Regions from separate parts of the Hymenobacter sp. NBH84 genome, predicted to be linked through region 1. Evidence: riboswitches for the same ligand, from Rfam matches in the RefSeq annotation. Region 1 holds a riboswitch; each other region holds the start of a gene.

Region 1 (7,858 bases):
CGACTTCACCCAGCTAACGGCCACCTTGCAACTGGGAAAAACCTATGAACTACGGACTGAGTCACTGGAGCGAACCTTTGCCTCGGCCGACGTGTGGGCGCACGTGGTAGCCTGGATTGACTACAATCAGGATGGACAGATGGGACCCTCCGAGTTAGTGACGCCTCAAGCTACTAATAGCTACAGCCCGTACCGGCTCACGTTTACAGTGCCCCGCAACGCTCGGCTTGGGGCCACACGCCTGCGCTTACTGATTTATGGACAAGATCAATTGGCTTCCGACTCCTGTACACCCTTTTCTTTTAATACTTCTACGGAAGACTACACTGTACTGCTGCTGCCGGACGCCGCACCTCCCCGTGCCGGCTTTGCGGTAGACTGGCCCAAATCCTGCACGGGTACAGTACAGTTCCGAGACCAGAGCGAGTCAGTACCAACGGCGTGGCAGTGGAGCTTTGGCGACGGCACTACTGCCAACGAGCAGCACCCGCAGCATACCTACGCCGCTCCCGGCACCTACACTGTGTCGTTGCGGGCGACGAACCGCTACGGTAGCCATACGACCACGCAGACCAAGGCCGTAATCGTGACCGGCACTGCGCCCGGCGTGCGCCCGGCCGCGTGTGTTCCGCGTTCAGGAGCATTCACCTACGACTACCGGATAGCTCAACTGAAAGTAGGCAATCTGGTTTACGGAGACACGCTTCGTGCGCCCGGCTACCTCGATAATACCTGCACTGCAACCACCATTCGACTGGCTCAGGGACAGGCGCAACCCTTTACCCTAATCGGCCAGAATATTTACTATCATACCCTATACATGTGGCTGGATAGCAACGACGACGGGGAGTTTACGCCGGATGAGTTACTATTTAACTCTACCAAAGAGCCCGTTATGTTTACCCGCACTGGCACCATTACACCACCGTCCAATGCCCCCACCGGCCGGCCGCTACGTTTACGGCTGGCATACCAGCAGCAGTTTGATTATTACCGGCAATTTGCTAGTCAACCTAGGCCCTGTACCCGCAATGAAGAGTACGAGATGGTGCGTGATTTTGCGGTGATAGTAGATGCGGGTGCCGTTACAGCCACTCGTCCCAGCCAGCTGTCTTCGGCTGCCTGGAGTATCTACCCCAACCCCTCTACGGGCTACGTGCAGATGCAACTTCCAACGCATATGGCGGGCAGCCACAGCGCGGAAATATGGGACGCCACTGGCCGCTTGGTGCAAACGCTCCCACTAGTCGTAGGAGCTAGGGGTACCACTGAGGCTAATTTAAGTTATCTACCGAAAGGAATTTATTTTCTACGACTAGCCCATGAGGCGCTGCCAACACAGCGTATCAGTCTTTACTAATGCCACATAAGCCAAAAGGCCCCGCCGGACGTTGCGTCCGGCGGGGCCTTTTCGTGTCAGAACCAGCAAGCTTACAGCAACACCTTTTCCACCGGCGCTAGAGCTTCTATCTTCCCGCTCATCTCGCGCACGGCGGCGGCGATACCGGCTGCGTCGAAGCCGCACTCCTTGTATAGCTCGTCTTGGGTGCCGTGTTCCACCACCCGGTCGGGGATGCCGAGGCGGCGCACGGGTAGGGAGTAGCCGTGGTCGGCCATGAACTCCAGCACCGCCGAGCCGAAGCCGCCGGGTAGGCAGCCGTCTTCTACCGTCACGATGGCGCGGTAGCGACTGAATACGTCGTGTAGCATTTCCTCATCCAGCGGCTTGCAGAAGCGCATGTCGTAGTGGCCAGTGCTGAGGCCTTCGGCGGCTAGTTCCTTGGTGGCGCGCACGGCGTAGTTGCCAATGTGGCCGATGGTCAGGATGGCCACGCCTTGGCCCTTGCGCACCAAGCGACCCGTGCCTACCGTCAACTTCTTGAGCGGCGTACGCCACTCCGGCATCACGCCCTCGCCGCGGGGGTAGCGAATGGTGAATGGACCTGCGTTTTCGGGTAGTTGGGCCGTGTACATCAGGTTGCGCAGCTCTTCCTCGTTCATGGGAGCGGCTACCACCATATTCGGAATCGAGCGCATGTACGACAGGTCGTAGGCGCCATGATGGGTAGGGCCATCGGCGCCGGCAAACCCGGCGCGGTCAAGGCAGAATACGACGTGCAGGTTTTGCAGGGCCACGTCGTGCACCACTTGGTCGTAGGCGCGCTGCATAAACGACGAGTAGATGTTGCAGAACGGCACCAACCCCTGGGTAGCTAGCCCGGCCGAAAACGTAACGGCGTGCTGCTCGGCAATACCCACGTCGAAGGCGCGGTCGGGCATGGCCTTCATCATAATATTCATCGACGAGCCCGACGGCATGGCGGGCGTCACGCCCATCACTTTGTCGTTTTGCTCGGCCAGTTCTACCAGCGTATGCCCAAATACATCCTGATACTTAGGCGGCTGGGGCTTGTCGGGAGTTTTTCTTGTAGATCTCGCCCGTAATCTTGTCGAACAAGCCCGGCGCGTGCCACAGCGTCTGGTCCTTCTCAGCCAGTGCGTAACCTTTGCCCTTCACTGTCACACAGTGCAGTAGTTTGGGGCCGGGAATATTCTTGAGGTCGCGCATGATGGTGACAAGGTGCTGCACATCATGTCCATCTACTGGGCCGAAGTAACGGAACTTCAATGCCTCGAACAGGTTGCCTTGCTTCAGCAAGGTAGCCTTCATGGCCTGCTCTACTCGGCGGGCAATTTGCTGGGGGTTTGGGCCAAATTTGGAGAGCTTACCCAGCACATTCCACAGCTCGTCGCGCACTTTATTGTAGGTGCGGGAGGTAGTGATGTCGGTGAGGTATTCTTTGAGTGCGCCCACGTTGGGGTCGATGCTCATGCAGTTGTCGTTGAGCACCACCAGTAGGTTGGAGTTTTCTACCCCGGCGTGGTTAAGGGCTTCAAAAGCCATACCGGCCGTCATGGCGCCGTCGCCAATCACGGCAATGTGCTGGCGGTCGTGCTCACCTTTGTACTCGCTGGCCACGGCCATGCCCAGCGCAGCGCCAATGCTGGTACTGCTGTGCCCTACCCCAAAGGCGTCGTACTCACTCTCGGTGCGTTTTGGGAAGCCCGACATCCCGTGGTAGCGGCGGTTGGTAGGAAACTGGTTGCGGCGGCCCGTTAAGATTTTGTGACCATAGGCCTGGTGGCCCACATCCCACACCAATTGGTCGTAAGGGGTATTGAAAACGTAGTGCAATGCTACCGTTAGCTCCACCACACCCAGCGAGGCGCCAAAGTGGCCGCCATAAATCGAAACGGAATCAATAATGAATTGTCGAAGTTCCTGGCTGAGCTGTACGAGCTGCTCGGGGCTGAGCTTTTTTAAGTCGTCGGGCGAGTCTATTGCCGCCAGCAGGGGACCAGGTTCAACAATCATCGTAGAGAGAGCAGAATAAGCTAGAAATAGTGTCGGTTAATGGGCCGGATGACGTTGCTCGAACCCAACCATACGTTACACGCCGTACACTAGACAAAGGTACGACTTTTCCGAAGGCGCGGTTGTACGATACCTTGCTCCTGACTTACTGCCTAGCAACCAATTCCGGGCCAGCCTGATTAATACCTACTTTTGTTTTCCCTACCCTACCTGCATATGCCACCTATTGAAGACTCTCAGGAACAGCAACTGCTTCACAAACTGCGCCCTTCGCGCATCGTGCTGCCAGTGCTGCTGGGGCTGAGTGTAGTGGGCTTCATGTTCTGGCGCAGCTACAAGCCCGGCGACCTTGCCCCACTGGCCAATGCAAAATTGCACTGGTTATTTATTACTCTACTCGTGCTTATTGCCCGCGATGCGGGCTATATGTACCGCATCCGGCACATTTCGGAGAAAGTATTAAGCTGGCGGGCTAGCATGGAGGTAATTATGGTCTGGGAATTTGCCTCCTGTGTTCTACCCTCGGCGGTAGGCGGCACCTCGGTAGCACCCTTTCTGCTGAATAAAGAAGGCATTACGTTAGGCAAATCGCTGGCCTATGTGATGGTGACAGCCCTGCTGGATAATATGTACTATGTGGTGCTGGTTCCGCTAGTGGTGCTGCTGGCCGGCGAGGGCCTCTACCCCGACGAAACCCTGCACAGCGGCCTCATCACTACCTTGCAAATTGCCTTTGTGCTGAGCTACGTGATGGTGTCGCTTTACTCTGGGCTGATGTTGTACGCGCTGTTTATCAACCCCATATCGGTGCGACGGTTTCTGGTGCGGTTCTTTTCGTGGCAGCTGCTGCGGCGGTGGCGTGGCAGCGCCTACCAGCACGGCGCCGAGATGGTAGCGGCCTCGGCCCAGCTGCGTGGCAACGGCGCGGGCTACTGGCTGCGCGCCATCTTCTCTACCATTTTTCGTCTGGACGGCCCGCTACGCGGTTATCGGCTGCATTATTGCCGCTTTCATTCAGGTTACGGGCCACGATTTTGCCATGATTTTCGCCCGCAACCTTACCTACAAAGTAATTCTGTTGCTGGCTATTACGCCCGGTGGCGCAGGTATTGCCGAAGGTGCTTTCCCTACCTTCTTCGGCAAGTTCATCGGCACGCCCACCATGACCAATTTCATTGTGCTACTCTATCGCATCACTACCTACTACCTGTACCTGGTATTCGGCGCCATTTTCCTGCCGCGGTGGGTAGGCCGGGTGTTTGGCCGGCGAGCAGCGGCCGAGGTTATGGCGTCGTAACGAGCCTACCCCTCCTACACAACACAAAAGGCCCGCTGACTATCTTCGTCAGCGGGCCTTTTGTGTTGTGTGTCAAAGCTCATTCGACACTTAAAACCCAACCAATATTTCTATTGAGCTTCCAGCATCATCTGCGAGCCGTCGGGAGCTTTCAGCGTGATTTCATCCTTGGTCAGGTTCACCACGTCGAACGTCATAGAATTGGGCGCGCCAGTAGGCGTGAGGGTAATTTTCTTGGCCGTTTGGTCGAAGGTGTAGTTGCCCTGCATGCTCTGCGCGGGCGACGACATATTGAACGAACCATTGGAGTAGAATTTTAGCTCTGTTTTCTTGTCGGCGCTGGTTTGGGCCACTTTTTCGCCGGCGGCATTGGTTTCTTTGTCAGTTGTCCAGGTTTTGCTGTCGGTGCCATAGAGCAGGTTGGTTTCGCCTACTTTGTTTTCTGAGCTACAGCTAGCCATGAACAGAGACACTAGTACCAACAGGCTGGCTAGGTAAGAAAGAGGAGAACGTTTCATAGGGAGGAGTGAAATGGGGTGAATAAAGCAAATCGCACAATACGGTATAGCACTGCGCCGATATTGCGACTTCTACGCCCCTAGCTCGAAAGAGTTTACCACACGCAAGCGCTACCGTGCTCCGCACAACCAAAATGCCCGGCAAGCGTAAGTTACGCAAGACCGTATGAGGCTCAGCCACATGCGGTTTTTCCTAGTTCCCTCACCTCCTAGCATTTGATATATCATGGGACTCTTTGATTTTCTGAATAAAGGCGAAGAAAAACCTGTTGCCCCCGCCGCCGGGACGCCCAACGCCAATGCCGACACCGATTTCTTCGGCAACAGCAAAGCCGATACCACTACCGCAGCAGCTACCACGAGCGAAACCTACACGGTAGTAAGCGGCGACTCGCTCTCCAAAATTGCTAAAAACCACTACGGCGACGCCAGCAAGTGGCACCAGATTTACGACGCCAACAAAGGCACTATTGGCAGCAACCCCGACAAGATCGAGGTGGGCCAAGTGTTACAATTGCCTAAGCTCTAAGCTAACCCAATATATCAAAAAGCCGCTTTCTGCTACAGAAAGCGGCTTTTTTTCTTGTATATACCTCTCTCCTACGGCCCTCGCAGCCCCATTGCATTTCCGGCCGTCGTGTCGAAAAAATATTTTCGTTAAAGTTTGGATTTTAAAATCCTGCCTTTACATTTGCAACCACCAACCCGGTACTCCCCCAACACGCTGGGGTAGTTTTTTTGAGATTTATACAGAAGTGGCGAGAGAACAGGCTCCGTGACCCACTGGCAACCATCCGCAGAAGCGCGACAGGTGCCAATTCCTGCCCGCTTGGCGTATTGCCGGTGGGAACTATAACCTTGAGTACCACATGTTGCTTTCATCCGACTTCATCCCTACCCACCCGCACACTCCGGCCGCCTCGTCGCGCTCCGAAAGTTTTGCGGGTTCTTGCATTTCGCTGGCTGCTGCGCCGATGCGAATGCGAATGTGTTGGGGTTGTCGGATGTAGCTCTTTGATGCTGCCGTAGCGCGCATCGCTTCTTTTCCTTGCCAGCACGCCACTTGTTGCCCTGCGCACAAGCGGCCCTCTCCTCCGACGCATGCCCTGCTGCGTCCCTGGCCCGGCTCCGACAGCCCCTAGAGTTTCCTAATTCTACTTTTTTCTTCTTCTCTGACTCGTTTTTTTCGTTTTCCATATGTCTACGCAGAACCTCCACTTCGAAACCCTCCAACTCCACGCCGGCCAACAACCCGACCCTACCACGGGTGCCCGTGCCGTACCGTTGTACCAAACTACTTCCTACGTGTTCAAAAACGCGGAGCACGGTGCTAACCTGTTTGCACTGAAGGAGTTTGGCAACATCTACACCCGCCTAATGAACCCCACCACCGACGTGTTTGAGCAGCGCGTGGCGGCTCTGGAAGGCGGGGTAGCGGCTGTGGCAGTAGGCTCGGGCCAGGCGGCGCAGTTCATCGCCCTCAACAACATCTTGCAGGCCGGCGACAACTTCGTGAGCACCACCTACCTCTATGGTGGCACCTACAACCAGTTTAAGGTAGCATTTAAGCGGCTGGGCATTGAAGTGCGTTTCGCCGATGGCGACAAGCCCGAGGAATTTGAGAAGCTGATTGACGACAAAACCAAGGCTATCTACCTGGAAACCATCGGCAACCCCAGCTTCAGTATTCCAGACTTCGAGAAGATTACGGCTATTGCCAAAAAGCACGACCTGCCGGTGGTAGTAGACAACACCTTTGGGGCGGGCGGCTACCTGTTCCGTCCCCTGGAGCACGGCGCGCACATCGTGGTAGAATCGGCCACGAAGTGGATTGGCGGCCACGGCACCAGCGTGGGCGGCGTGATTGTAGACGGCGGCAAGTATGACTTCGGCAACGGCAAGTTCCCGCAGTTCACGGAGCCATCGGATGGCTACCATGGTCTGGTGTTCAACGACGTATTTGGGGTAGGCGGGCCATTTGGCAACATCGCTTTTGCCATTCGGGCACGGGTAGAGGGCCTGCGCGACTTCGGTCCCGCCATCAGCCCCTTCAACTCCTGGCAGCTACTGATTGGCCTGGAAACGCTCTCGTTGCGCGTGGAGCGCACGGTAGAAAACACCCTGAAAATTGCGAACTGGCTGGAGCAGCATCCGCAAGTGGAATCGGTGAACTACCCTGGTCTACAAAGCAGCCCCTACTACCCCCTGGCGCAGAAATACCTGCCCAAAGGCGCAGGCGGCGTGCTTACATTCAGCATCAAAGGCTCGAAGGAAACGGCTACTCAGTTCATCGACAACCTGAAGCTAGTGAGCCACTTGGCCAACGTAGGCGATGCCAAAACGCTCATCATCCAGCCTTCGGCTACCACGCACCAGCAGTTGTCGGAAGCAGAGCAGCTAGCCTCGGGCGTGATGCCTACCTCCCTGCGCCTCTCAGTAGGCATTGAGCACTTTGAAGACATCAAAGGTGACCTGCAACAAGCTTTTGATGCGGTGAAAAACCTCGCTACCCCCGACGAGTCGGAGGAGGCGCTGCAAAAGCCAGCCAAGGAGCACGTGCAGCCGCTGGAAGTATAAGCCTGTCATTTGGAACGCAGTGAGAAATCTGAGTGAAGACCCCAGGTTTTACTCAGATTTCTCACTGCGTTCGAAATGACAATCTAATTG
Region 2 (7,858 bases), 870 kb from region 1:
CGGCGCCGGAGTTGGGCGACTCAAAGTGCTTTTCGGGGTAGCCGGCCGTACCAATGCAGAAGTTGGTGGCCGAGGTTTCGTCCTGCTCCTCATCCAGGTAGGCTCCTTTGTTCAGGTCCGATACCTGCCCAATCAGGTCGCAGGCGTAGGCGTGGCCGTCGGGCTCGGGCTTGAACTGGCCTTCGCTCTTGATGGGGGTCGCCGCGCAGGGCCAGCACCGTATCGATGCCCAGGAAGTGCAGGTCGATGAGGGCGTTTTCGGTTTCTTCCTTCGTGAAGCCGCCGCAAATGAGGTGGGGCACGGTATCGACATCAAACCGGTTCTTGATAGCCGCACAGATGCCTACCGTACCCGGCCGGCGGCGCACGGTGTGCTTCTCCAGCAAGCCGTTGGTGTGTTTGCGGTACACATACTCCTCGCGGTGGTACGTCACGTCGATAAACGGCGGCTTGAACTCCATCAGCGGCTCGATGTTGGAGAACAGCGTTTTAATATTCTCGCCCTTTTTCGGAGGTAGCACCTCGAAGGAGAAGAGGGTTTTGCCGTGGGCGTTGGCTAGGTGTTCGGTGACTTTCATATACGTTGACCCCACCCCCCGACCCCCTCCCCTCCGGGAGAGGGGGAGCCAGACGGTGCGGCATTAGCAGAAGTGCTTAGCTCCGGATAAGCTTTGGAATAGAACAATCGTCAGGCTCCCCCTCTCCCGGAGGGGAGGGGGTCGGGGGGGTGGGGTAAGCCTACAACGCCGTAACCGGCACGGCCGTAGGGTCATAGTTCAGGTTTGGGGCCAGCCAGCGTTCCAGGTCTGCCAGCGGCATGTTCTTGCGCTCGGCAATGTCTTCTACCTGGTCTTTGCCGATGCGGCCCAGACCGAAATAGCGCGAGGCGGGGTGGGCGTAGTACAGGCCGCTCACCGACGAAGCCGGGTACATGGCCAGGTTTTCGGTGAGGTGAATGCCCGTTTTGTTTTCCGCATCCAGCAGCTCAAAGAGCGTGATTTTCTCCGTGTGGTCAGGGCAGCCGGGGTAGCCGGGGGCGGGGCGCACGCCGCGGTATTGCTCCTTGATGAGGTCTTCGTTGGAAAGCTTTTCGTCCGAGGCATAGCCCCAGAACTCCTCCCGCACGCGCTGGTGCAGGCGCTCGGCGAAGGCCTCGGCCAGACGGTCGGCCAGGGCTTTAATCATAATGCTGGAATAGTCGTCGTGGTCTTGCTCAAACTGATCGAGCAGCTTTTCGATGCCAAGGCCGGCCGTTACGGCGAAGCCGCCGATGTAGTCGGCGCGGCCGGTTTCCAGCGGGGCCACGTAGTCGGAGAAGGCCACGTTGGGGATGTTCTTGCCCTTTTCGCCTTGCTGACGCAGGGTAAAGAACTCCGTTTCCACCTCCTGCCGGGTATCGTCTTTGAACACCTGAATGGTGTCGTAATCGACGGTATTGGCTGGCCAGAAGCCAAACACGGCGCGGGCCGTCAGCAGCTTCTCGTCGATGACTTTACGCAATAGAGCCTGAGCATCTTCGAACAGCTTGGTAGCGGCTTCGCCCAGCGTTTCGTCTTCCAGAATGCGGGGGTAGCGGCCCTTCAACTCCCAGGTGTGGAAGAAGGGCGTCCAGTCGATGTAGGTGGCCAACTCGGCTAGGTCGTAGTCTTCCAGCACCTTCGTTCCCAAGAAGGTAGGCTTGGTGATGGGCGTTTCTTCCCAATCGGCCTTAAAGCCGTTTTCGCGGGCTTGCTCGATGGTGAGGTAGCGTTTGTCGCGCTGGCGGCCGGCGTAGTCGTTGCGCAGAGTCTCGTACTCGTCGCGCACGGTGTGGGCGTAGGTTTCCTTGGCCGAGCCCAGCAGGCCTGCCGCTACCCCCACCGAGCGAGAGGCGTCGTTCACGTGCACCACGGGTCCGGTGTAGGCAGGCGCAATCTTCACGGCGGCGTGCAGGCGCGAGGTAGTGGCGCCCCCAATGAGCAGGGGCGTTTGCAGGCCGCGGCGCTCCATTTCCTGGGCCACGTACACCATCTCATCGAGCGAAGGCGTAATCAGGCCACTTAGGCCAATAATGTCGACCTGTTGCTTTTCGGCTTCGTCCAGAATCTTTTCCAGCGGCACCATCACGCCCAGGTCCACAATATCAAAGTTGTTGCAGGCCAGCACCACGCCCACAATGTTTTTGCCGATGTCGTGCACGTCGCCTTTCACCGTGGCCAGTAGGATTTTACCGGCGGTTTGCCGGTCGCCGCTTTGCTTGTCGGCCAGCAGGTAAGGCTCTAGGTAGGCCACGGCCTTCTTCATCACGCGGGCCGATTTCACGACCTGCGGCAGGAACATTTTGCCGGCCCCAAACAGGTCGCCTACCACGTTCATGCCGGCCATCAAGGGGCCTTCAATTACTTCCAATGGGCGCCCTACCTGCTGGCGCACTTCCTCGGTATCTTGATCAATAAACTCCGTGATGCCGCGCACCAGCGCGTGTTGCAGGCGCTCCTGCACGGGTAGGCTGCGCCAGGCATCGGCTACTACCTCCACCTTTTCCTTCTGCTTCACCGTTTCGGCGAAGTCCACGAGGCGCTCGGTGGCATCGGGGCGGCGGTTCAGCAGGACGTCTTCGCATAGTTCGAGCAGGTCTTTCGGCACCTCGTCGTACACGCCCAGCTGACTGGGGTTCACGATGCCCATATCCAGGCCCGCCTTGATGGCGTGGTAGAGGAAGGCCGAGTGCATGGCCTCACGCACTACGTCGTTGCCACGGTAGGAGAAGCTGATGTTCGAGACGCCGCCGCTGGTGAGGGCGCCGGGCAGGTTCTGCTTGATCCAACGCACCGCCGCAATGAAGTCCAGCGCATAGTTGCGATGTTCCTCCATGCCGGTGCCCACGGTCAGGATGTTGGGGTCGAAGATGATGTCTTCGGGCGCAAAATCGACCTCGTTTACCAGGATATCGTAGCTGCGTTGGCAGATTTCGATGCGGCGCTCGTAGCTGTCGGCCTGGCCGTTTTCGTCGAAGGCCATCACCACCACGGCCGCGCCGTACTGGCGCACCGTGCGGGCACGGGCCTTAAATACTTCTTCGCCTTCCTTGAGGGAAATGGAGTTGACAATGCTCTTGCCCTGCACACACTTCAGGCCAGCTTCCAGCACGCTCCACTTCGAGGAGTCGATCATGACGGGCACACGGGCAATGTCGGGCTCGGAGGCAATCAGGTTGAGGAAGGTGGTCATGGCCTGCTCCGAATCGAGCATGCCTTCGTCCATGTTCACGTCGATGACTTGGGCGCCGCCTTCTACCTGGTCGCGGGCTACCGCCAGGGCAGCTTCGTAGTTGCCGGTACGAATGAGGCGGGCGAAGGCGCGCGAGCCGGTCACGTTGCACCGCTCGCCCACGTTCACAAATAAGCTCTGCTCGGTGATACCGAACGGCTCCAACCCGCTCAGGCGGGTAGCGGGCGGCACCTTGGGTAGGGTGCGCGGCTTGTACTTGTCGGCCAGGCGGGCCAGCTCGGCAATGTGCTGGGGCGTGGTGCCGCAGCAGCCGCCTACCACCGTCACGAGGCCATCGGTGAGGTAGCCTTCCACCAAACCCGCAAACTCCTCGGCCGACTCATCATACCCACCAAAGGCGTTGGGTAGGCCAGCGTTGGGGTAGGCGGAAATGTGCACGTCGGCAATGCGGCTCAACTCCTTCACATATACTTTAAGCTGATCGGCACCGAGGGCGCAGTTCAGGCCCACGCTGAGTAGGGGCAGGTGACGAATGGAGTTCCAGAACGCCTCTACCGTCTGGCCGCTCAGGGTACGGCCCGAAGCGTCGGTGATGGTACCGGAAATCATGATGGGCACCTGCCGGCCGCCTTCATCGAAGAACTGCTGCACCGCGTACAGGGCCGCCTTGGCGTTCAGCGTGTCGAAGATGGTTTCGATGAGCAGGGCGTCGGAGCCACCGTCTACCAGGCCACGCACTTGCTCGTGGTAGGCGTGGGCCAGCTCGTCGAAGGTCACAGCGCGGAAGCCGGGGCGGTTCACATCGGGCGAGAGGGAGGCGGTGCGGTTGGTCGGGCCAATGGCGCCGGCCACGAAACGCGGCTTGCTGGGGTCCTTGGCCGTAAACTCGTCGGCTACTTCGCGGGCCAGCCGCGCCGACTCGTAGTTCAGCTCATATACAATGTGTTCCAGCGCGTAGTCGGCCTGGGCGATGGTGGTGCCGGAGAAAGTATTGGTTTCCACCATATCGGCACCAGCGGCAAAGTACTCCGCGTGGATGCTCTTGATGATGTCGGGGCGCGTGAGCGAGAGCAGGTCGTTGTTGCCGCGCAGGGGCTTGGCGTGGTCGGCAAACCGCGGGCCGCGAAAGTCCTCCTCCGTCAGCGTGTAGCGCTGAATCATGGTGCCCATGGCGCCGTCTAGGATCAGGAGGCGGCGTTGGAGGATGTCGTAGAGCGGGGAGTCGGGGCAGGTCGTCTTCATGGATTTTCCTTCGGGAAAGCAGCGGGTACGAAAGCTTATCCAGAAAGAGAAAACCGCCGAAGCAGGTTCCTGTACTTATCTTCTTCCGCCCAATAGCTAGGGCGAAATGGGAGTTGGCACCTTGTAATATGTCAGGTTGCCAAGACGTCACAGGGCCCAATCCCTCGGTCTTTCTGGATAAGTAATACGCAAAGATACAGCTCAAAGCTCAGATTACAACCGTCCTGGCTTTTCTGCTGAGGCTGCTGCGCGAGGTTGGCTTGGTAGATCGAAAATCTTGTTTGATGAGTAGGAGGCGCCACTCTGTTGAAAAAATCGTCACGGCTTTTACTTCTGCCGCATTTTGTATCATCAGCGGCTAGTAACCCAGAGCATCTATCCCCCGCTGGTTTCGTGGTTATGCACCTTATGCGGATTTTCCTCCTGCTTTCTGGTTTCCTGCTCAGCCGTGCGGTGTTAGCGCAGACTATTATGCCGCCTTCTGCCGGCACGGGTTTGCGAGGACAGTACTATGCTGGGCGCGACTTTGAGAAGCTGGTACTCACTCGCCTCGATAAGAATATCGACTTCGACTGGACCTACAGCCCGCCTACCCCCGGCCGACCATCGGAGCGGTATGTATCGCCGGGGCCGGGGGTGCCGGGCCAGTGGTTTTCGGTACGCTGGACGGGCTACCTCTACGCTCCCTCGACGGGTACTTACAAATTCAAGATTGCTACTGACGATGGCATGCGCGTATGGATTGGGCAGCAGCAAATCTTGGACTCCTGGCAATATCAGCCAGTTACCATATCTTCTACGCATATGATCTTGAAGGCTGGGCGCTACTACCCTATACGAGTGGAGTACTTTCAGGCAAACTTCGACACCCGAGCGCTGCTGGCCTGGCAAACACCACCTCTCACGGAGCCTTCGTGGTGGGATAAGGTGCGTGAGGCCGTAGGGTTTGGCGAAACTGACCCGGCACCTATTCCTACGCGCTACCTCTACCCCTCTTTACCGGCTACAGCCGCGCCGCGCCCTACCCCTACTCTGCCGCCAACAGTAGCCGCCGCACCCAGTGCTCCACCAACTACCACTGCTTCCAAAGTGGCATCCGTGGCTAAGGCTCGGCAAACCAAACTGGCTACGCGCCGCCCAGCCACCATCCAGCCGCTTACGGCGTTGCGCCCCCAGGCAGCCGACGCCGATGCTGTAGCACCAATTCTTCTTCTGCCTACTCTGAACACGCTCACGAAGGGCGAGACCCTTACGTTACCCAACCTCTATTTCACCCGCAGCACGGCGGCGTTGCTACCTACCTCCTACCCTACCCTGAACGCGCTAGCCCGCACCCTAGAGCAACAGCCCGCGCTCCGCTTAGCAATAGCCGGCCACACCGATAATGTAGGCGATGCGGCGCTCAACCAACATCTTTCTGAGAAACGTGCCCAGGTAGTGCGGCGCTACCTGGTGCAGCAAGGCATCGATTCGCTCCGGCTAGCGGCGGTGGGCTATGGTGGCACCCGGCCAGTGGCTGATAACCGCGACCCGCGCCAGCGGCCTCGCAACCGGCGGGTAGAGGTTGTGGCGCAGTAGGGTGATAGATAGTAGTACCAGCGAGCAAGATGGCGCGGCAGCATGAGCGTGTTAAGATTTGATAACCTCTGCACCAGCCAAAACATTCGTGTACAAACATGAGTTGTAGACACCGATACGCGCAGCACCTTTGCTGTAGCTGTACACCCACTCAACATGACACAGACAACCCATCTTTTCTCGCCCTTCACCGTGGGCGCTCTTTCCCTACCCAACCGCCTCGTGATGGCCCCCATGACGCGCAGCCGCGCCGACAACCCCGAGCACAAGCCCACCGACATGCACGTGGAATACTACGTGCAGCGCGCTTCGGCGGGCCTGATTATCACGGAGGGCTCGCAGGTATCGGAGCAAGGCGTGGGCTACATCAACACGCCCGGCATCTACTCTGAGGAGCAGGTGGCCGGCTGGAAAAAGGTAACCGACGCGGTGCACGAAGCAGGCGGGCGCATCTACATTCAGCTGTGGCACGTGGGTCGTGTATCGCACCCGTTTTTCCATAATGGTGAGTTGCCGGTGGGGCCATCGGCTATTAAGCCGGAGGGCGCAAAGGCTTTCACAGGCAAGGGCATGGAAGAAGTGCCTACCCCCCGCGCCCTGGAGCTGAGCGAAATCCCCGGTGTGGTAGACCAGTTCCGCCAGGCCGCCCGCAATGCCAAAGCCGCCGGCTTTGACGGCGCCGAAATTCACGGCGCCAACGGCTACTTGCTCGACCAGTTCCTGCAAGACGGCTCCAACCAGCGTACCGACGAGTATGGCGGCAGCGTAGAAAACCGCAGCCGCTTTGTGCTGGAAGTGGTGCAGGCCGTGGTAGACGAGCTGGGCGCCGACCGTGTGGGCATCCGCTTCTCGCCCCAGGGTAGCGCCAGCATTCAGGATTCCGATCCAGTGGCGACGTTCAGCTATGTAACGGAGCAACTGAACCAGTTCAACCTGGCCTACCTGCACGTGATTGAGGCCCTACCCGGCCACCCCATGGCCCAGCCTAGCCGGCCGGCCGTGGCCGCCAAGCTGCACGAAATTTTCAACGGCACCTTTATCCTGAACGGTGGCTACACCCAGGAAACTGCGGAGGCAGCCTTGGCTAACAACGAAGCCGATCTGATTGCCTTCGGTGTGCCGTTCATTGCCAACCCCGATCTGGTGGAGCGCTTCGAGCAAGGTGCCGCCCTCAACACCCCCGATCCTACCACGTTCTACGTGGCCGGCGAGAAGGGCTACACGGATTATCCTTCGTTGCAGGAAACTAAGGAAGCGGCACAGGACATCGAGCAGAAATAAGCGTTGCTCGGTTTTCGTTTTGAAGACCAAGTACCGAATGCAGGCACCCCGTTTTCGACTGCCTACAACGTAATCTAGCTATACCAAGGAAAGCCTACTGCTCGGAGCGGTAGGCTTTCCTGTTTTCAGGGCGAGTTACTTTCTGGAACGGATTTCTAAACACAACAACTTTTTGGCCTACCCCTGACCTTCCGCCCTACCCTGCGTATCCCTTACCAACCTAAACTATTCTGACCATGAGCACTGACCCCAACGAACCTCGTCCTACCAATAGCGAAATTGACCCCAAACCTACCTCCTACCCCACCAGCGAAGAGGGCATGGATGTGAAGCCCGACTGGGATATGTCGAGCTACCACCCAGCAAACAAGCTGGCCGGCAAAGTGGCTCTCATTACGGGCGGCGACTCCGGCATTGGTCGGGCCGTAGCGCTGGCGTTTGCCATGGAAGGCGCCGACGTAGCCGTTATTTATCACACCAACGCCGAAGACGCTGAAGTAGTAGGCCAGGCCGTACGCGCTCAGGGCCGCAAGTTTTTGTCGATTCA
Region 3 (7,858 bases), 2.2 Mb from region 1:
CCATCGTAACAACGACTCGTTCTAGCGTGAGAAGGTCCTTCGCAAGCTCAGGATGACAGATTACAAAACATCACTGCCTTACTTCAACCGGCCCATGCCACCATGCACGGGCAAGACCTGGCCCGTGATGAAGCTGCTGTGGTCGGATAGTAGGAACGACGTCATGTAGGCCATATCCTGGGGCTGCCCCACGCGCTGCAAGGGGTGGCGCTTGGCGCTTGCCTCGGCCTTCTCGGGGGTGTTGAGGAGGGTAGCTGCCAGGGGCGTATCGGTGAGGGAAGGCGCGATGCAGTTCACGCGGATGTTAGCGCCAGCATACTCGGCGGCCAGGGCGCGGGTGAGGCCTTCCACGGCGGCTTTCACCGTGGCCACGCTGGTATGAAAACTCATGCCCGTTTCGGCGGCTACGGTGCTGAAAAGCACGATGGAAGCGCCATTGGCTTTTTTCAGCCGCTTCACCACGGCCTGCACCACTTGCACAGCACCCAGCACGTTCAGCTCAAAATCCTGCCGAAAATCAGCCGGCGCAATGCGCTCGAAGGGCCGTAGCCGAATGCTGCCGGGGCAGTATACCACACCGTGCAAGGTGTCGGGTAGGGAGTCGAAAGCGGTAGCGGCAAGGGGCTGCGTAACGTCGAGGGGTAGGAAGGTGGTGCCCAACTCGGCCAGCTCCGGCGACTCGTGCCGCGAGGCCGTGAACAGATTGGCTTTCAGGCCATGCAGCAGGTGAGCTGTAGCCAAGCCAATACCGGAGGATGCACCTACCAGGAGAATATTCTTATCAGCAAATTCCATGAAAAGCGAAGCAAGTGAACGGTTGAGTTTCTGCTACGCAGGAATGGCTGTAGGTGGTTATTACCAGCTCAAAAAAGCTCGACAGCTAGCAGGATTCTTTCCCGATAGCCGTCGAACTATAAGTTGATAGACAATCAATTACTCGGCAAAATACGCGGCGGCTCCGGCGAGCTGGGTATCGGCGGGCCGAGCGGTAGCTGCTGCTCGCAACGGGGTAGGGAGGCGCACTACGCAAATGCCGGGCAGCCGCAGCCACTCGGCTTGCGCCAGTTGAGCCAGCCCAATGGTACCTGTGAGGTAATGCCCGCGCACGGCCGAGCGGAAGGTTTCGTGCACCCGCGTGAAGTCGGCTTCCTGGGGGACATGCTCGTCCGTGAACGTCACCAGCACGTCTACTTCAGCAGCGTCGGGCGTCAGGGCTGAGTCGATGTTCTGGCTGATTTTCTTGTACTCGTAACGGTAGCCGTAGGTAAGGGCCGACAAGTCGCTGAGCACGGCCGAGGCGGTAGGCACCGCGCCTGCCCCGCGGCCCAGAAAAAACTGTCGGTCGGCAAAGCCGCTCTGGGTGATAAGGCCGTTGTACTCGTCCTGCACCCGTGCTAGCTCGTGCTCGGGGCGCACCAGGGTAGGCAGTACGGCAGCCGCCACGTTGCCGTCGGGGAGGCGGCGAGCCTCGGCAATGAGCTTGAGCGACAGGCCTTTCTCGCGGGCGTAGTCCGAGGCCAGGTCGCTTAGGCGGTCGATGCCCACGGCTAGGATTTGCTGGGGCGAGGTCACCAGTCCGAACGCGTGCGTGAGCAGCAGCACCAGCTTGTTGCGGGCGTCCAGACCTTCCACATCTAAAGCAGGATTGCTCTCGGCGAAGCCCAACGCCTGCGCCTTGCTTAGGGCCTCGGCAAAGGAAATGGCATCGCGGTGCATGGCCGTGAGAATGTAGTTGGTGGAGCCGTTGATGATGCCCTCCACCGCTTCCAGTAAGTCGGTGTCGTAGTATTCCTCCAGGTTCCGAATGACGGGTAAGCTGGCGCAGGCGGCAGCCTCATAGAGCAACGGAGTGCCGGTTTGACGCTGCAATTCTATCAGCTCGGGCAAGTGCTCGGCCAACATCTTTTTGTTGGCCGTCACCACGGCTTTGCCCCGGCGCAGGGCCTCGGTCACGATGTGGTAGGCTTTGTCAGCGTCGTCAATCAACTCCACAATCACGTTCAAGGACTCATCATTCAGCAGATCGGCGCGGTCGAACGTAAACAGCTCGGTGGGTAGGCTGCGCTGCTTGGCGCGGTCTTTCACGCCAATGCGGCCAATGCGGGCGCGCAGGCCGGGCGTGCGTTCTAAAACAGTGTGCAGGCCCTGGCCTACCACGCCAAAACCAAATAAACCAATACGGATGTCGGAGCGAGTCATGCGGAAAACGAAATCAAGGCAGCGGCTACTGCCGTAGGTGAGGGAAAATTTCGCCTCCACCCCAAAGCATCTCACCAAGATTTCTTCCCGAAAAGGCCCAAAAAAAGCCCTTCCGACAAGTCAGAAGAGCCAAACCCCAAAACGGGGCACTAAGCCTTTCGTAACTTATCTTCATCTGCTGTCGCAGATTCAGGATGTAGCACCTTGTAGCTATGACTACCGGTTGCTAAGGCATCGCAGGGCCTGTCCCTCCGCCTTTCTTGATAAGTGCTCCGTTGTGGGAGCGGTAGGGCAAATATACGAGGCCCGCGGTTGGCGGCAAGTATTTGCTTTCGTACTTGCTCGTAGCACTACCCACAATCGCCTTCGCACTCGCTCGGCTATGCCGAGCGAGTGCGAAGGTGAGTGCATGAGTACAAAATTGAATGGAAGTGCCTAATAATTGTCATTTTGATCGTAAAAAGCAGCCTTTTTTGTCCTTTCTGTTAAATTATTGCCTAGTTTGAGGCCGCGCTGACTAAAACACCACTACCTACTCATGAACATTCGCAAACTCCTCGTTGCCAATCGGGGCGAAATTGCCATTCGCGTAATGCGTGCCGCTACCGAATTGGGCATCACCACGGTAGCCGTATACACCTTCGAGGACCGCTACTCCCTGCACCGCTACAAGGCTGATGAGGCCTATCAGATTGGCGAAGACGACGAGCCGCTGAAGCCCTACCTCGACATTGAAGGCCTGCTGCGCATAGCCAAAGCCAACGGTGTAGACGCCATCCACCCCGGCTACGGGTTTTTGAGCGAAAACGCGACCCTGGCCCGGCGCTGCGGCGAGGAAGGCATCATCTTCGTGGGGCCGCGGCCCGAGGTGATGGAGGCGCTCGGCGACAAGGTGCGCGCCAAGGAAGTGGCCTTGCGCGAGCAAGTGCCTATTATTCAGAGCAGTGAAGAAGAGTTGAATGACTTCGAAACAGCTCGCGCCGAAGCCAACCGCATCGGCTACCCCGTAATGCTGAAGGCTGCCAGCGGCGGCGGCGGTAGAGGCATGCGCGTCATCCGCGACGACGACCAGCTGGAGAAAGGCTTCTTCGAGGCCCGCAACGAAGCCCTGAAAGCATTCGGCGACGACACCGTATTCCTTGAGAAGTTTGTGGAGCAACCCAAGCACATTGAGGTGCAGGTAGTGGCCGACGCCTACGGCAGCGTAACGCACCTCTACGAGCGCGACTGCTCGGTGCAGCGCCGCTTCCAGAAGGTAGTGGAGGTAGCGCCCGCCCTGGGCCTAGCCGAGGAACTACGCGAGCAATTATACGACTACGCCCTGCGCCTGGCCCGCGCCGTGAACTACAACAACGTGGGCACGGTGGAATTTCTGGTGAAGCCGGAGGAAGGTGAGATTTACTTCATTGAGGTGAACCCGCGCATTCAGGTAGAGCACACTGTCACGGAAATGGTCACGGGTGTCGACCTCATCAAAACCCAGCTTTACATCGCGTCGGGCTACCACTTGCAGGACCCCGAAATCAACCTCGACCCGCAGGTGCGGCCCCGCATTACGGGCTTTGCGTTGCAGTGCCGCCTCACCACCGAAGCGCCCGAAAACGACTTCAAGCCCGACTACGGCACCATTGTGGCCTACCGCTCGGCGGGCGGTTTCGGTATCCGGCTGGACCAGGGCTCGGTGTACCAGGGCGCCAAGATTCTGCCGTTTTTTGACTCGCTGCTGGTGAAGGTGTCGGCCCAGGCGCCTACCCTTAAGGAGGCGGCCGAGCGGATGCTGCGCACCCTATCGGAGTTCCGGATTCGGGGTGTGCGCACTAATATTCAGTTCCTGCAAAACATTGTGGCGCACCCTGATTTTCAGAATGGTAGCGCCACCGTCGACTTCATCAAAGACCATCCCGAGCTATTCAAGTTTGAGGTGCGCCAAGACCGTGGGACCAAGCTGCTGACCTTCCTGGGCGACATCATCGTGAACGGCAACCCCGACGTGCACGGCGCCCAGGACCCGGCCCGCGACCTGCCCAAGCCCAAGCTACCCCACTACGACGCCACCGCACCCTACCCCCCCGGCACCAAAAACCGCCTTACCGAACTAGGTCCTGAGGGCTTTGCCAAGTGGCTGCGCGAGGATACCCTCATTCACTACACCGATACTACCCTGCGCGACGCCCACCAGAGCCTGTTGGCCACGCGCATGCGCACCTTTGATATGCTGAAGGTGGCGGAGCGCTTCGCCAAGCAGCACCCCCAGACGTTTTCGCTGGAGTGCTGGGGCGGTGCTACCTTCGATGTGGCCCTGCGCTTCCTGCACGAAGACCCCTGGGAGCGCCTGGCCAAGCTGCGCGAGGCCGTGCCCAACATCCTGCTACAAATGCTGATTCGGGGCGCCAACGGCGTGGGCTACAAGGCCTACCCCGACAACCTGGTAGAGCGCTTTGTGCAGCAGAGCTGGGAAACCGGCATCGACGTGTTCCGCATTTTTGATTCGTTGAACTGGATGCCGGGTATGGAAAGCTGCATCCGGTTTGTGCGCGAGAAGACGGGGGGGCTGGCCGAGGCTAGCATCTGCTACACCAACGATTTGCTGGACCCGCAGAACAAGAAATACAACCTCGATTACTACCTGCGCCTGGCCCGACAAATTGAGGACGCCGGCGCAAACATTCTGTGCATCAAGGATATGGCGGGCCTCCTGAAGCCCTATGCCGCGCAGGAGCTGATTGCCGGCCTGCGCGATACCATCAGCCTACCTATTCACCTGCACACCCACGACACCAGCAGCCTGCAAGCCGCTACCTACCTCAAGGCTGTGGAAGCAGGTGTGGATGTGATTGACGTGGCCTTGGGAAGCCTGTCAGGGCTAACCTCGCAGCCCAACTTCAACGCCACCGTGGAGATGCTACGCCACACGCCCCGCCACCGCGAGTTCGACCAGCAGAGCCTCAACGAGTTCAGCAACTACTGGGAAGGCGTGCGCACCTACTACCAGCCGTTTGAGTCGGGCTTGAAAGCTGGGTCGGCCGACGTGTTCCAGCACGAAATTCCGGGTGGGCAGTACTCCAACCTGCGCCCGCAAGCTGTAGCGCTGGGCCTGGGCGACAAGTTCGAACTGATCAAAAAGACCTTTGCCGATGTCAATCAGCTCTTTGGCGACATCACCAAGGTCACGCCTTCTTCGAAGGTAGTAGGCGATATGGCGCTGTTCCTGGTGTCCAACAACCTTACCACCCAGGATGTGTGGGACAAAGGCCAGACGCTAAACTTCCCCGAATCGGTGCAGAGCCTGTTTCGCGGCGATATTGGGCAGCCCGAAGGCGGTTGGCCCGAGGGCTTGCAGGAGATTATCCTGAAAGGCCAGCCGGCCTACACCGAACGGCCTAACGAGCACCTCGAAGTCATCGACTTTGATGCGGAGTGGAAGGTGTTTCAGCAGAAGTTTGGGCCGAGTGTGGAGTTCACGGACTTGCTTTCCTACCTGCTCTATCCTAAAGTGTTTGAGCAATACTGGGCCTTTGTGCAGGAGTACGGCGACGTGTCGGTGGTGCCCACGCGGTTGTTTTTCTACGGCCTGCAACCGGGCGAGGAAAGCATCATCGACATTGCCCGCGGCAAGAGCATCATCGTAAAATTCCGCTCCCTAGGCATTGCCAACGACGAGGGCAAGCGCACGGTGTTCTTCTCCATCAATGGCGAAACCCGCAACTTGGAAGTGCGCGACCGCTCGGTGGAAGTGGTGAAAGTACAGCACGCCAAGGCCGATAAAGCCAATCCGCGCCAGGTAGGGGCACCGTTGCAGGGGCTGCTGTCGCGCGTATTGGTGGAACCTGGGCAGGAAGTGAAGCGCAACGCCCCGCTGTTCATCATTGAGGCCATGAAGATGGAAACCACTATCACTGCCCCCGACGATACCACCGTGGAAGCCGTAACCCTGGAAGAGGGCACCCTCGTGAATGCCGACGATTTGGTACTGACATTGGGGTAGGAGTTTATAAAAGCAGTTAGCCGTTGGCTGCTAGCGTTTAGCCTTTTCAGTAAACGAAAGACTAAACGCTAGCAGCCAACGGCTAACTGCTTTTATAAACTCTACTCCGGCGCTTCGCCGGCGTGAAACTGTGCTACCACTTGCGTACCTGCAGGGGCACCCAATAGGCGGAGGGTGTCACCTTCTAGCTGATAGCGCGTGGTTGTTTCGAGGGCGTTGAGGTAGCGGGTTTCCAGGGACACACGCGGGCAGGCCATCTTAGTCGACATAAGCGGCGAAAAGCTCAACTGATCGTTGGCAGCCAGAGTGAAGCGGCCCCGGAAGCGGTTGCAACCAGCTTGTCCTTCGGCGCGGTTGCTGCTGTCGGCAGCCAATGTCAGGTATATTTCCTGGCTGTTTTCGGGGGTAGTTACGGCAGAATCACCTAGTTGCTCGAGTACCCAATACGTACCGCGTAGGGGAGTGGTGGTTGCGGTGGGCGTTTGAGTGGTTTCGGCAGGCTCGCGGCCGGCGCAACTGCCGAGCAGTGCCGCGGTGATTACGGAAGCGAAAAACGAAGAAATACGCATGAGATAGATGAGGGAAAAAACGAGGGAATAGGCAACAAAGATGAAATCTTTTAGCTTGCCGATTGCTATTGGTTGCAGCCAGAAACGCTAGCAGATACTGCTACGCAAGCAGAACCGTTAGAACCAACAGTATAGTATCTACTAAAAAGCAATACCATGAGGCAGTACGCAACTACACGTCGGGCAGTTGGTTGGGGCGGGATTATCGCCGGGTTGTTGGTAGGATTATCCGTCCAACAAAGTAAGGCCCAAGTGAGCCAGGTGCCTACCAGCGGCAGCGGCGTGATGGCTCAGGAAAACATCAACTCCATTGCGCGTGGTGGACAGGGATACACCATTGATACGCGATATCAGGGCTTGGTAGGCTCGCCTTACGCTATTGCGCGCTGGCTGCCAGCCGTCGTCACCACCGACCATGACGTGAAGCTGCAACCCGTGCTGCTGAAATACGATGTGGTGCAGCAACTCCTCTACGCCCGTCAGCCTACCCGCACTGACTCGATGCTGCTGAACGAGAACCGCGTGAAAAGCTTCGTGCTGACAGATGCTACCGGCACGGTGCCTGAGCGCCGGTTTCGACGCTTCGTGGAGGCTCCGGAACCGGCGCAGGGCCGTGAGTTTGTGGAGGTGTTGCACGAAGGCAAGTACACGGTGCTCAAGCAGTACCAGAAGAAGCTGGAGCAAGCCAGCTACAAAGGCGCCTACAGCCAGGACAAGCGCTATGACGAGCTGGTAACCAAAGAAACGTACTACCTACGCCGGCCCGATGGCATGGTAGTGCCCATCAATAAGCTCACGCTGAAAGCCTTGCAGAGCGCGGCGCCGGAGCTAGCAGCTAAGCTGAAAAGCGAGGCCGACCGCAACAAGAGCATGGGCAAATCGGAGGCTGACTTGATAGCGCTGCTGCGGGTAGTAGACCCAACAACGTGATGCAATTGTAGAACCTACCGCAAAGCAGTAAGCTTGTCCTATGAAACACTTCTTTTTACTTGCTGCTGGCCTATTGGTTGGCTCTCAGGCCACCGCCCAAAAGCAACCGGCCGTATCGGCGGCTACTGTGGAGCGCGTGGCCCGTACCCTCACCGCCGACGACATGGCCGGCCGC

The links. Region 1 has a riboswitch for S-adenosylmethionine ahead of F1C16_RS15155 (O-acetylhomoserine aminocarboxypropyltransferase/cysteine synthase family protein). Riboswitches for the same ligand answer to the same signal wherever they lie in the genome.
Region 2: linked by a shared signal. The riboswitch ahead of metH (methionine synthase) and the one ahead of F1C16_RS15155 (O-acetylhomoserine aminocarboxypropyltransferase/cysteine synthase family protein) in region 1 are both predicted to bind S-adenosylmethionine.
Region 3: linked by a shared signal. The riboswitch ahead of F1C16_RS04170 (homoserine dehydrogenase) and the one ahead of F1C16_RS15155 (O-acetylhomoserine aminocarboxypropyltransferase/cysteine synthase family protein) in region 1 are both predicted to bind S-adenosylmethionine.

What each region holds. Positions count from the first base shown of each region.
Region 1 is NZ_CP043644.1:3,600,790-3,608,647, forward strand. It holds gene F1C16_RS15130 (PKD domain-containing protein) at 1-1,360, shown strand, start outside; partial or broken gene dxs (1-deoxy-D-xylulose-5-phosphate synthase) at 1,432-3,376, opposite strand; partial or broken gene F1C16_RS23050 (lysylphosphatidylglycerol synthase domain-containing protein) at 3,695-4,180, shown strand; gene F1C16_RS23055 (hypothetical protein) at 4,290-4,673, shown strand; gene F1C16_RS15145 (hypothetical protein) at 4,784-5,191, opposite strand; gene F1C16_RS15150 (LysM peptidoglycan-binding domain-containing protein) at 5,418-5,720, shown strand; SAM riboswitch class I at 5,934-6,050, shown strand; gene F1C16_RS15155 (O-acetylhomoserine aminocarboxypropyltransferase/cysteine synthase family protein) at 6,389-7,768, shown strand.
Region 2 is NZ_CP043644.1:4,473,559-4,481,416, reverse strand. It holds partial or broken gene metF (methylenetetrahydrofolate reductase [NAD(P)H]) at 1-578, opposite strand, end outside; gene metH (methionine synthase) at 739-4,452, opposite strand; SAM riboswitch class I at 4,525-4,636, opposite strand; gene F1C16_RS18765 (PA14 domain-containing protein) at 4,861-6,030, shown strand; gene F1C16_RS18760 (alkene reductase) at 6,187-7,311, shown strand; gene F1C16_RS18755 (SDR family oxidoreductase) at 7,548-7,858, shown strand, end outside.
Region 3 is NZ_CP043644.1:1,001,268-1,009,125, forward strand. It holds gene F1C16_RS04165 (SDR family NAD(P)-dependent oxidoreductase) at 79-795, opposite strand; gene F1C16_RS04170 (homoserine dehydrogenase) at 934-2,199, opposite strand; SAM riboswitch class I at 2,362-2,469, opposite strand; gene F1C16_RS04175 (pyruvate carboxylase) at 2,738-6,184, shown strand; gene F1C16_RS04180 (META domain-containing protein) at 6,286-6,753, opposite strand; gene F1C16_RS04185 (hypothetical protein) at 6,910-7,683, shown strand; gene F1C16_RS23290 (M28 family peptidase) at 7,724-7,858, shown strand, end outside.